DNA from 2 places in the Oleiphilus sp. HI0125 genome. Region 2 is predicted to be linked to the other one. Evidence: predicted binding sites of a transcription regulator. Region 2 holds the regulator's gene; the other holds the start of a gene.
What was found. Region 2 encodes sigma-54, which starts transcription at its own class of promoters, with help from an activator protein. Its sites were predicted from a motif close to TGGCACNNNNNTTGCTNT; they were not measured.

Region 1: A3762_RS27755 (PEP-CTERM sorting domain-containing protein) is a predicted target of sigma-54. The motif match lies at 1,759-1,776, and genes of this name have one in related genera.

Annotation. Positions count from the first base shown of each region.
Region 1 is NZ_LWGF01001011.1:6,903-12,896, forward strand. Features, by position in the region: gene A3762_RS17280 (tetratricopeptide repeat protein) at 1-43, opposite strand, end outside; gene A3762_RS17285 (UDP-glucose/GDP-mannose dehydrogenase family protein) at 139-1,461, opposite strand; cyclic di-GMP riboswitch class I at 1,812-1,897, shown strand; gene A3762_RS27755 (PEP-CTERM sorting domain-containing protein) at 1,939-2,709, shown strand; gene A3762_RS17295 (mannose-1-phosphate guanylyltransferase/mannose-6-phosphate isomerase) at 2,805-4,214, opposite strand; gene xrt (exosortase) at 4,354-5,817, shown strand; gene asnB (asparagine synthase (glutamine-hydrolyzing)) at 5,819-5,994, shown strand, end outside.
Region 2 is NZ_LWGF01001510.1:10,831-16,824, reverse strand. Features, by position in the region: partial or broken gene A3762_RS25390 (lipopolysaccharide ABC transporter ATP-binding protein) at 1-196, shown strand, start outside; gene A3762_RS25385 (RNA polymerase factor sigma-54) at 381-1,883, shown strand; gene hpf (ribosome hibernation-promoting factor, HPF/YfiA family) at 1,960-2,262, shown strand; gene ptsN (PTS IIA-like nitrogen regulatory protein PtsN) at 2,286-2,750, shown strand; gene rapZ (RNase adapter RapZ) at 2,772-3,647, shown strand; gene A3762_RS25365 (HPr family phosphocarrier protein) at 3,689-3,958, shown strand; gene mgtE (magnesium transporter) at 4,071-5,432, shown strand; gene yjgA (ribosome biogenesis factor YjgA) at 5,452-5,985, shown strand.

The DNA.
Region 1 (5,994 bases), on a different contig from region 2:
TTAATTTACTTACCTGACGTCGAATACTTCCTTTGCTTTCCATGATCAACCTTATTCTTCATTCAATGAATATCTACACGCAAAAAAGGTATCTATTCGACGCGTTGATCAACAGATACCTTTGGTACTCATCAGACTTTATGCGCGGCCGATTGAGTAATATGTAATGCCATAATTCTTAACGATAGCAGGATCGTACAGATTTCGTCCATCTACGATCACAGGATTCGCTAACTTTTGCACAACAGCCTCATAATCCATAGCTCGGAAAGCTTTCCATTCTGTACAAATCACCAAGGCATCGGCACTTTCAAGAGCGGCATCTTTATTCGTCACTAGGGTCAGGTCATCACGCTCACCGTAAATGCGTAAACACTCTTCCTGAGCCTCTGGGTCATATGCCACTACTTTGGCACCGGTATTCCATAAAGCTTCCATCAGACAACGCGATGGCGCTTCACGCATGTCATCCGTTTCTGGTTTAAAAGCCAAGCCCCAAACTGCAATCGTTTTACCTGCTAGCTCGCCATTAAAATGAGCACTGAGTTTCTCAAACAAACGATGCTTCTGGCGGTTATTCACATTCTCTACAGACTGAACAAGCTCTGCATCATATCCAGCATCTCGCGCGATACGTGTTAAAGCCTGCACGTCTTTAGGGAAACATGAACCACCATATCCAGCGCCAGGATAAATAAATTGAAAGCCAATGCGTGGATCAGAGCCAATCCCTAAACGCACGCTTTCAATATCTGCATCAAGTCGCTCAGCCAAATTTGCCATTTCATTCATAAAGCTAATTTTGGTTGCCAACATTGCGTTAGCCGCATACTTGGTCAGTTCAGCAGATCGAACATCCATGAACAGAATCTTGTCATGGTTACGATTAAACGGCGCATACAACTCACGCATTGGCGCTTCAGACGACTCTTTCGAGCAACCGATGACGATACGATCTGGCTTCATGAAGTCACCTACTGCAGCGCCTTCTTTCAAGAATTCAGGATTGGAGACCACATCAAAATCAATCTCTACGCCGCGCTCCGCCAGCACACCCTCAATTTTCGCACGCACTTTATCGCCCGTACCGACGGGTACGGTAGACTTATCGATCACTATTTTTTCGTCTTGCATATGGGTCGCAATCGTTTCAGCCACCGCCAATACATACTGCAGATCTGCAGAACCGTCTTCATCAGGAGGAGTACCAACCGCGATGAACTGCAACTTAGCAAACGCAATGGCCTCTTCCGCTTTTGTCGTAAACTTCAAGTTACCCGCAGCAAAATTATTCTTAACAATGCTTTCAAGACCAGGCTCGTAAATTGGAATAACACCGTTATTGAGCTTTTCGACCTTACTCTCATCGACATCAACACAAATAACATCGTGTCCCATGTCAGCCAAACACGCACCGGTCACTAGCCCGACATACCCTGTCCCAAATATTGATACTTTCATTATTTACCCTTTGTCATTAACGCTTTGCTCGCGCCTTCCCTGCTTATCCTACATGCTTAGTTTTAGTGAGTTTTTAACGAAAAATCGTTACCAAAACCAAGCTCTAAATTGCGAGCTAGAATATGACCGCAATATTACACTTATAAGTAAGACTAGCGGAAACTTTTCATTCCTCTTACCCCATCACGGAACTGTTTCACAGGTTCACATTCGAGCGTCAGTGTTTTTTACACATTTACTTAATTTCCATTTTTTCTAAATCTCTACCCTACTAACTTAACAAGCCTTTAATGTTTTTGGCGTATTAATTGCAGAATTTTTTTGTCATCAGAAAACTATCTGGTAAACACAACGAAGTACGCCAAACCAATTGCGAGATTGGGACGGAAAGCCAAGGGTCTGTTACTAAGGATGAAACAGACAGCCGGTTGCCACTTCAACAATTATCACGCTTATAAAGATAAATGGAGCATTACAATGAAACTAAAAAGCGTAATGACAGGTTTGGCACTTACAGTTGCTGCAGCTTCGGCTCAGTCAGCTGCAATCATCAGCGTTTCAGCTGGCGATGCTGCTTACCTTTCTGGTGTTGAATCAGCATTCTTAGGCACATTAGTTGCGTCAGACACTGAAAGCTTCGACGGCTGGGATACTAGCAACGCAGTATTCACCGGCAGCCAGCACGAAAAATGGATTGACTCAGCAACAACACTAAGCACTGCGGTTGGCGATTTTACACTAACAGGTGCGGGTCAAGCAGGCTCAAACACTAACAACGGTAACCTTAAAATCGAAAGCTCTCGTACTGGCGAATATGGTCGTGAAGTTCTAGCGAGCGATGCAACTGACTTCTGGTTAGACAGCAACGACGCAACAAACGTTGTTTGGAACATCGATGCAGACGATTCATACAATGCGATCGGCTTCTACTTGGCAGACATCAACGACCAAGGCGGCCGCATCAAGCTTACTTATGAAGACGGTTCTACTGAAGAATACCAAGTAAATACTTCATTCCCGAGCGGTTCATTGTTCTACACAACTATCATCAGCGACATGGCTATCACAGGCGCGTCTCTTTACTTTGATAAGTGTGACGATCCAAACGGTTGCAACTCATACAACTACTCTGACGGTTGGGGCATCGACGACATCACTGTTGGTCACCACGTTCCAGAGCCAGGCACTCTTGCTCTTATGGGCTTAGGCCTTGCTGGTTTAGGTTTCGCGCGTCGTCGTAAAGCTTAATAGTCAGTCATTCTGGACTTGATCCAGAATCTAAAAAGGACACCAATTGGTGTCCTTTTTTGCTTAAAGAGCCCAGCCTCCCTGAAGAAGCGAACTCACTCTCTTCCGTAGGTATCTTCAAAGCGCACAATATCGTCTTCACCCAAATAACTTCCCGACTGCACTTCGATCATTTCTAGTGGTAATACACCTGGATTTTCTAGACGATGGGTTGCGCCGATCGGAATATAAGTCGATTGATTTTCAGAGACCATTTTCGTTTCATCATTGATCGTCACCAAAGCAGTACCTGATACTACAATCCAATGCTCGGCACGATGGTGATGCATTTGCAGCGACAATTTCTCACCCGGATTGACCGTAATACGCTTCACTTGAAAGCGCTCTCCCTTATCAATCGAATCATAAAAGCCCCAAGGGCGCATGACTTCACGGTGAATCGTCGCCTCTGAGCGTCCTTCTTGTTTCAAACGGTCGACAACTTTTTTCACATCTTGTACTTTATCTTTTGTGCTCACAAGAACGGCATCAGGTGTATCGACAACCACTAAATTTTCAACTCCCACCGTTGCAATTAATTTGTGGTCGCTAAATAACAGATTATTTTTTGACTCATACGCAAGCACATCACCACGAAGTGAATTACCATCCTCGTCTTGCTCAGATTCTTCCCATAATGACGACCACGAACCCACATCACTCCAGCCTGCATCTAAAGAAACAACCAAGGCTTGTTCAGTTTTCTCCATAATGGCGTAATCGATTGACTCGTCGGGACACGCTTCAAACTTCGCTTCATCCAAACGAGTAAAGTCTAAGTCTTGGCGTCGGCCATCAAAGGCTGCTTTCGTGGCTTGCGCAATATCAGGACGAAACTTTTCAAGTTCTTCTAAAAACACAGAAGCCTTGAACATAAACATGCCGCTGTTCCATAAATAATTGCCATCAGCGAGATAAGATTGCGCCGTTTCAAGATCTGGTTTTTCGACAAACTGCTCGACATCACCCGTGCCATCAGCACTAATGGTCGATGCTTTGATATAGCCATAACCTGTTTCCGGGCTGCGCGGAACAATGCCAAAGGTCACTAATTTACCCAGCTCCGCGGAAGCTGTCGCAAGCTGCACGGCGCTCTGGAAAGCCTTTTCATCACGAATCACATGATCAGCCGCAAGCACCAATAAAATAGGATCCGCACCTTCACTAAGTGCCGCATAGGACGAAAGTGCAACAGCAGGCGCAGTATTGCGCCCAATCGGTTCCAAAATAATGTTTGCTGCTTTTTGCCCTTGCTGGCGCAATTGTTCAGCCACATTAAAGCGGTGTTCGTCATTACACACAACAATTGGGTTTGCCGCATCAGAACCTAAGCGAGATAAAGTATCTTGCAACATGGTTTGCTCGCCCATTAAAGGCAAAAACTGCTTAGGAAACAGCTTGCGCGAGAGCGGCCATAATCGCGTTCCACTTCCACCCGCCATTACTACTGGCACTACTTTTTGCATTATATCCAATCCTTGTTTTTCATTATTCCTTTAATTAAAGAGCGCATTACTAGTAAAAACAAGTAATGAAAAGCATTTGAGCAGAAGGGGTATTGCAACCCCTTATCATTCAGCTACCATGAATAAATACGCGTATTAAATGGCTGGATGGATTTTGCCAACACTCACTTTTACCTACCTGCAACTAAGCAGTCTATTTTTAGCTGTATTTTTTGTTTTTTACCCAACAACAGAAGTACTTTTAGATCGCTGGCTTAAATTCGATGAATCTTTATCTCATGGGCTTTTAGTGATCGCCATGAGCATTCACCTCAGCGCAAAAACTCTGCATAGAATCGACCCCCCAAATTTTAAGAACGGCTCTCTATCAAACTACCTACCCTATATCGGTTTAGCACTATCAAGCCTTGTTTGGTTAGTCACATCTAGCGCCAATATAAACATCCTCGAGCAAGTTTTAATACCAATCATTTTATGGTTCGCTATTGCCAGTTATTTAGGACTACATATCGGCTTAAAACTCTTCCCGTCCATCGCATTCATTTACTTTGCAATACCGATTTGGGACTACCTCAATCAAGCCCTTGTCGACTTAAGTAGCTTAACTGTCACTTGGCTAGTCGATCTCATCGGCATTACCGCTCTTATCGAAGAAAACACCATCACACTTCCCTATGGGGCGCTAGTGATTGCCGATGGGTGTTCAGGGCTGCGTTATTTTACAATTGCATGCGCGCTCGCCGTATATGTAATTCTAGATTCAAAACCTAATAGAGCTCTAAGCATCAAGCTATTAGTAACCGCAATTGCATTGAGCTTATTCTCAAACTGGCTCCGAATTTTCTTGTTGATACTTATTGCCTATGAAACAAACATGGAAAGCAGCTTGGTCGCTGATCATGAAACCTTTGGCTGGATTATCTTCTGTATAGTGTTAGCGCCTCTATTTTTTATCGCTCGTCGGTTTGAACTATTCCCAGAGCAAAAGGAGCCTAGTAAACAAGCACCTTCTATCAAAAAAATAGCGCTTACATTCGCCCTTTTAATGCTAACACCTGTTTTAAGCTTCGCTCTAAATAGCGCAATGAAAGTACCAACTATTATTTCGGGCTCTCAATTAAGCTATACACCAGCAAAACCGGACACAAACATTCCAAAACTTCCAAACGCAAAAATCTTGCTGCAGAAGAAAGCAAACAATTACGTGCAAAACATCCAGCTTTATAGAGTACTCAACTGGAAAGAAGAGAGCAAAGAGAACCTTGTACCCTATTGGCCATCGCCATTTGCTCAATCGAACTGGCTAGTCGAATCTCGAAACGTCATTACAGCAGATACGCAACAATTTCAGTATGTTGGACTTAAACATAAGTTACGAGGTTATCGAGTATGTCTTGCATATCGTTATCAGGTGGGTCAACAAGCAGCGCTCTCATATAAAAAAGCGAAGCTATTGCAAATCCCCGCAATACTGACGGGAACCAATTATTTTGAAGCGCAACTCGCAATCACCAACGCAAAAGACTGTGCTGCAACCGAGCCCTCAATGATTAATGCCCTCACTGAATTGAATACACCACTCATCGAAGTAAAAGGTTCATAAGATGTGCGGTATCACTGGCTTTTTCGTACAAGCTAATAAAACTGAATTCACTGACGCAACTTATACACATCTTAAGCTGATGGCAGATGTCATCGAGCATCGAGGCCCTGATGCTGAAGGTTTCTGGGTGAACACTCAGAACTCTGTAGCACTTGCTCACCGTCGCCTTGCCATTGT
Region 2 (5,994 bases):
GCAAATAGTGCGACAAGTTCGCGACCGAGATATTGGCGTACTTATCACCGACCACAACGTGAGAGAGACCTTAGACATTTGCGAACAAGCCTATATTGTTGGCAATGGACACATCATTGCATCAGGCTCGTCTGAGCAAGTATTAGAGAACAAAAAGGTGCGCGAGGTTTACCTTGGCGATGAATTTACAATTTAAAACCAAATTCCCTGTGCAATTACCAGTGAAAAAAGGTTTAACTAAGTTCATCAAAAACTCGTTCAAATTCTTCTCGGAAGTTCTTAAAATAGAAGATATGACATTACGTGCTGGACAAGCACATAGAGAATTCGTTCGACAATGACAAAAACACTGAAAAAGTTAGGATGACCGACTGATGGTAATGAAGGCATCCCTACAACTCAAAATGGGGCAAAGTCTTACAATGACGCCCCAGCTGCAGCAGGCTATTAAACTGCTTCAGCTATCGACTCTAGATCTTCAGGCGGAAATCCAAGAAGCATTGGAATCAAACCCAATGCTAGAAATGATTGAAGACAGTCCTGAGACGCCAAATAGCGAGTCAGAGCAAAATTCAAAAAATGAACAATCTAGCGAAGTATCAAATTCAGAAGTCGAGCCATCACGAGATCTTCACGAAAGCGAACGCGATGAATTTAGCGATTCGATACCAACCGATTTACCTGTCGATACTGCATGGGAAGACATCTACCAAACAAGTGGCCCAGCAAGCTCTGGCACAATGCCAGATGAGAACGACAGCGATTTCGAAAGCAGAAATTCAATTAGCGAGTCTCTGAATGATCACCTGCTATGGCAACTTAATCTAACACCATTTTCTGACCGCGATCGTTTAATTGCAGAAACAATTATTGATGCGATTGACATGGAAGGCTATCTACAAAATACCATTGAAGATATTCATCAAGGTCTATTTAACGAAGAAGATGAAGATCCAGTCGAACTAGAAGAAGTTCACGCAGTTCTGAAGCGTGTTCAACATTTTGACCCAGCAGGCGTGGGCGCAAAAGACCTTCAAGAATGTCTAATGCTTCAGTTACGTCAACTAGATCCCGACACTGAGTGGCTACCGCAAGCCAAGCTTGTCGTCAGCCACTATATCAATCTGCTGGGTAGTCGCGATTACGCACAGCTCATCAGAAGAAGTCGTCTTAAAGAAGACGATTTGAAAGAAGTTCTTCGCTTGATCCAATCGCTAAACCCTCGCCCAGGCGAGTCAGTGATTCAAGCGGAACCAGAATACGTTGTTCCCGACGTCGTGGTGAAAAAGGTAAATGGGCGCTGGAAAGTAGAGCTCAATCCAGAAATCGCACCTAAGATTCGCGTAAACAACAGCTACGCTGGCTTTATAAAACGTGCAGATAATAGCAACGACAACAACTTCATGAAGGACCAACTTCAAGAAGCTAAGTGGTTTATAAAAAGCCTCCAAAGCAGAAACGAGACTTTGCTCAAAGTTGCAAGCAAAATTGTTGCACATCAACAAGGCTTTTTAGACTATGGTGAAGAAGCAATGAAACCGCTTATTCTCCATGATATAGCCCAAGCAGTTGATATGCATGAATCCACAATTTCTCGCGTAACAACGCAAAAGTATATGCACACACCGCGTGGCATCTTTGAGCTGAAGTACTTCTTCTCAAGCCATGTTGGGACGACTTCTGGCGGCGAATGCTCATCGACGGCAATACGCGCTATCATTAAAAAATTAATTGCTGCTGAAAATCCTAAGAAACCTCTTAGCGACAGCAAAATTGCAGACCTACTCAAAGATCAAGGCATTAACGTTGCTCGCCGTACTATTGCAAAGTACCGCGAAGCGATGTCAATCCCGCCTTCTAACGAAAGGAAGCGTTTAATGTAAGAAGCTGTATATTCGCAAGACTTGTTAGAAGCATCCGCGGAAATTTCTTCCGCAAAAAACCAACAAGGAGACATTTATGCAAGTAAACATCACCGGTCACCACGTTGAACTAACAGATTCAATGAAAAACTACGTTACTGACAAGCTAGAGAAGCTTGAGCGTCACGTGGACGGTATAACAAATGTGCAGGTCACCCTTTCAGTGGAAAAGCTAAGACAAATTGCGGAAGCCACACTTCACATTAGCGGCGCAGACATTCACGGTACTGCAGAAGACGAAGATATGTATACATCTATCGATAAGCTTATAGACAAGCTTGATCGACAGATACTGAAACACAAAGAAAAACAAGTTGCGCGCTCGCATGGGGCCGTGTAGCTACTCGTAGTATTGGAAGAAAAATGAACGAAGGTTCAATTACTATTAGCTCTATTCTTGTTCCGGGACTGACTCGCGTCAGTTTCCCGGGCACTAGCAAGAAAAAAACACTAGAGCATATCGCAGCTGCAATTTCACAAGAAATCCCCGAGCTGTCTGAAGAAGATTTATTCGAAAATCTAATTGCCCGTGAGAAATTAGGTAGCACTGGAATCGGACAAGGAATTGCCATCCCTCACAGCAGAATGTTGAGATGCTCAAAAGTCATAGGCGCATTATTTACACTTGAACAAGATATCGCGTTTGACGCAATCGACAACCAACCAGTTAATCTACTGTTTGTTCTGATCGTTCCTAAAGAAGCAAGCAGCGAACATTTAGAGTTACTTAGCCAAATAGCGGAAAGATTTAATGACTCTTCTTTTTGCAATAAACTACGTGCTGCATCATCTGATTCTGAGCTTTATACGTTAATGACTGAAAGCTAACTGCCTTACTGTGGAGGCACCATGAAACTCGTAATTATTAGTGGCCGATCGGGCTCAGGTAAGAGTACTGCCCTCCATGTTTTAGAAGACTTAGGCTATTACTGCATCGACAACCTACCTGTCGGTTTGCTCTTAGAGCTTGGCTCACAATCAGCAAGACAAACAGATGAGCGCTTGGCAAAAGTTGCCGTGAGCATTGATGCCCGCAACCTACAAAGCGGCATAGAAAACTTCCCTGCTTTTTATCAAGCCTTTCAAAATCAGAATATCGAAACAGACATTATCTTTCTTGACGCGGATAGCGAAACACTCATAAAGCGCTTTCATGCGACACGAAGAAAACACCCTTTAAGCTCTCCCGACATTTCCTTAAGCGAAGCCATCAACAAAGAGAGCGTTTTATTAGAACCCATTTCCAGGCAGGCTGACCTCAATATAAATACAAGCGACATGTCTTTGTATGAATTGCGTGACCATATCAAACTACGAGTAGCAGGCAGAGCTACACAAGAAATGGCCCTACTATTCCAATCGTTTGGATTCAAACACGGCGTGCCTAGCGATGCAGATTATGTTTTTGACGTTCGATGCCTCCCTAATCCGTACTGGGACCCATCTCTACGCGTATTCACGGGGCTCGACAAACCTGTTGAAGATTTCTTAAGTTCACATTCAGAAGTCGAGGAAATGGAGTCTTCAATTATTACTTTCCTCGACAAGTGGATTGATCAATTCGCCTCAAATAACCGCAGCTATATGACAATTGCCATTGGCTGCACAGGCGGCCAGCATCGTAGCGTTTATTTATGCGAAAAAATCGGAGCATACTTTAAGCAATCTCACAAAAGCGTGTTGATTCGCCACAAAGAACTATCCGCTCCAATGAAAACCCAATAAAATAAATTCTAAGAAAACACTGAGACTTCAAAGGGAATCGAATGCTTCGCGAAACTGTCGAAATTATCAATGATCTTGGACTGCATGCCCGAGCAGCAGCCAAATTCGTGGAATGCACCGGTCATTTTGAAAGCAGTTTTACCATCACAAAAGACGATAGAGAAGTTGACGGAAAAAGCATCATGTCTGTCATGATGCTTGCAGCCAGCAAGGGCACCCAGATAACGATTACTGTTGATGGCGCGGATGAAGAGCAAGCCATGAATGCCTTGAAAACATTGATCAATAATCGGTTTGATGAAGAAAGTTAACTCTAATTCGTTATAACTTATCCTATTAAGCCATTGTTTTCTTAAGAAATTAATCAACCGATCTGCACGCCATACGCTATACTCATAGCTTAAACAAACTTTCGGCGTTCCCATGGCAAGCTACTCTAACAATCAGACACCAGAGCAACACTGGCGCTCCATTTCGGATGCCATTGAAGCCGGCTCTCTGAAGCAAGTAGCTCGCATTATTAATAAGAGCTTATCGACGAGCGATGTCGCTCACCTCATCGAGTCTTCTCCACCTAAACAGCGTAATATTATTTGGCAGCTCGTCGATGATGATTATCGCGGAGAGGTTCTTCAAGACCTAAGCGAAGACGTCCAAGCCTATTTCTTGAGCAAGTTAAATGCGCAAGAACTTATCGACGCCACCGAAGATCTCGATACAGATGACCTAGCAGACATACTGCAGAACCTACCTGAAGCTGTCATTGGCGAAGTCCTAGACTCCATGGACAGCCAAGACCGGGAACGTGTCGAGGAAGTCCTCGCCTACGAGGAAGATACTGCCGGTGGCCTGATGAACACCGACACGGTAACTATCCGTGCGGACATCACAATGGACGTTGTTCTGCGCTACTTGCGAAGACACCGAAGCCTACCCGAGATGACAGATAGTCTTCTCGTTGTTAGCCGAAATGGTGTTTTGGTCGGTATCCTTCCACTAACTACGATGTTGGTATCTAGCCCAAGTGCTACGGTTCGTGAGGTCATGGAAACAGACATCACGACAATCAACGTCAATATGCCAGATAGCGAAGTCGCGAATGTATTCGAACGTCAGGACTTGGTCACCGCACCAGTCGTGAACGACGATAATATATTGCTTGGGCGTATCACCATTGATGACGTGGTTGATGTCATTAGGGATGATGCTGATCACTCATTGATGAGTATGGCGGGGCTCGACGAGGATGAAGACACCTTCGCACCGGTGAAGCAAACAACCAAAAGGCGCGCTGTTTGGCTGGGCATAAACTTAGTCACCGCCTTTATTGCCTCTGCCGTGATTGGCATGTTTGAGGGTACTATTGAAAAAGTCGTGGCACTGGCTGTACTAATGCCAATCGTTGCCAGTATGGGCGGCATAGCAGGAAGCCAAACTCTTACACTTGTGATACGTGGTATGGCAGTCGGTCAAATCAGTAGTGGCAACTTAAAGTGGCTACTCAATCGCGAGTTCACTGTGAGCATGATTAACGGCGCATTATGGGCTGCCGTGGTTTCAGGCCTCGCAATGCTATGGTTCAAAGACATCACGATCGGAATCGTAATCGCATCAGCCTTAATGATTAATCTCGTTGTAGCCGCTATAGCAGGTACCGTACTCCCCTACTTTTTGAAATCGCGCGACATTGATCCAGCACTCGCAGGTGGCGTGATCTTGACTACTATCACTGATGTTGTAGGCTTCCTCTCCTTTTTAGGCCTAGCCTCAATCGCCTACGCATAAATTTGATCACAGGTACTTTATGAGTCAGCACGACCCATTCGATAGCAACAACGAAGATTTCGACGAAGACATTAAAAGTCGTAGCCAAATTAAACGCGAGATGGAAGCGTTACAAGCAATCGGCAAGCAGCTTTGTGAATTAAAAGCTTCCCACCTTGAACAAGTACCTATCTCAGAAGAATTAGAAGAAGGCATCACGACCTACAAACGCATCTCGTCACGGGAAGCCAAAAGACGCCAATTACAGTACATTGGCAAAGTCATGCGCAACCAAGACATTGATGCAATTCAGACAGTACTCGATCGATTCGATACATCTAGCGATATATACGCGAAACGCTTACATATGCTCGAAGCTTGGAGAGAAAGACTGATCAACGAAGGTAATGCGGCATTAACTGAATTCGTCGAAAAACACCCAAGCGTTGAGATACAGACATTACGCCAGCTTGTGAGAAACGCGAATAAAGATCGTCAAAACGAAAAGAATACCGGCGCAGCCAAAAAGCTTTTCAAGTTCTTGAAGCAATACGAAGAAGATATTCTGAATTAAATCGTAGCG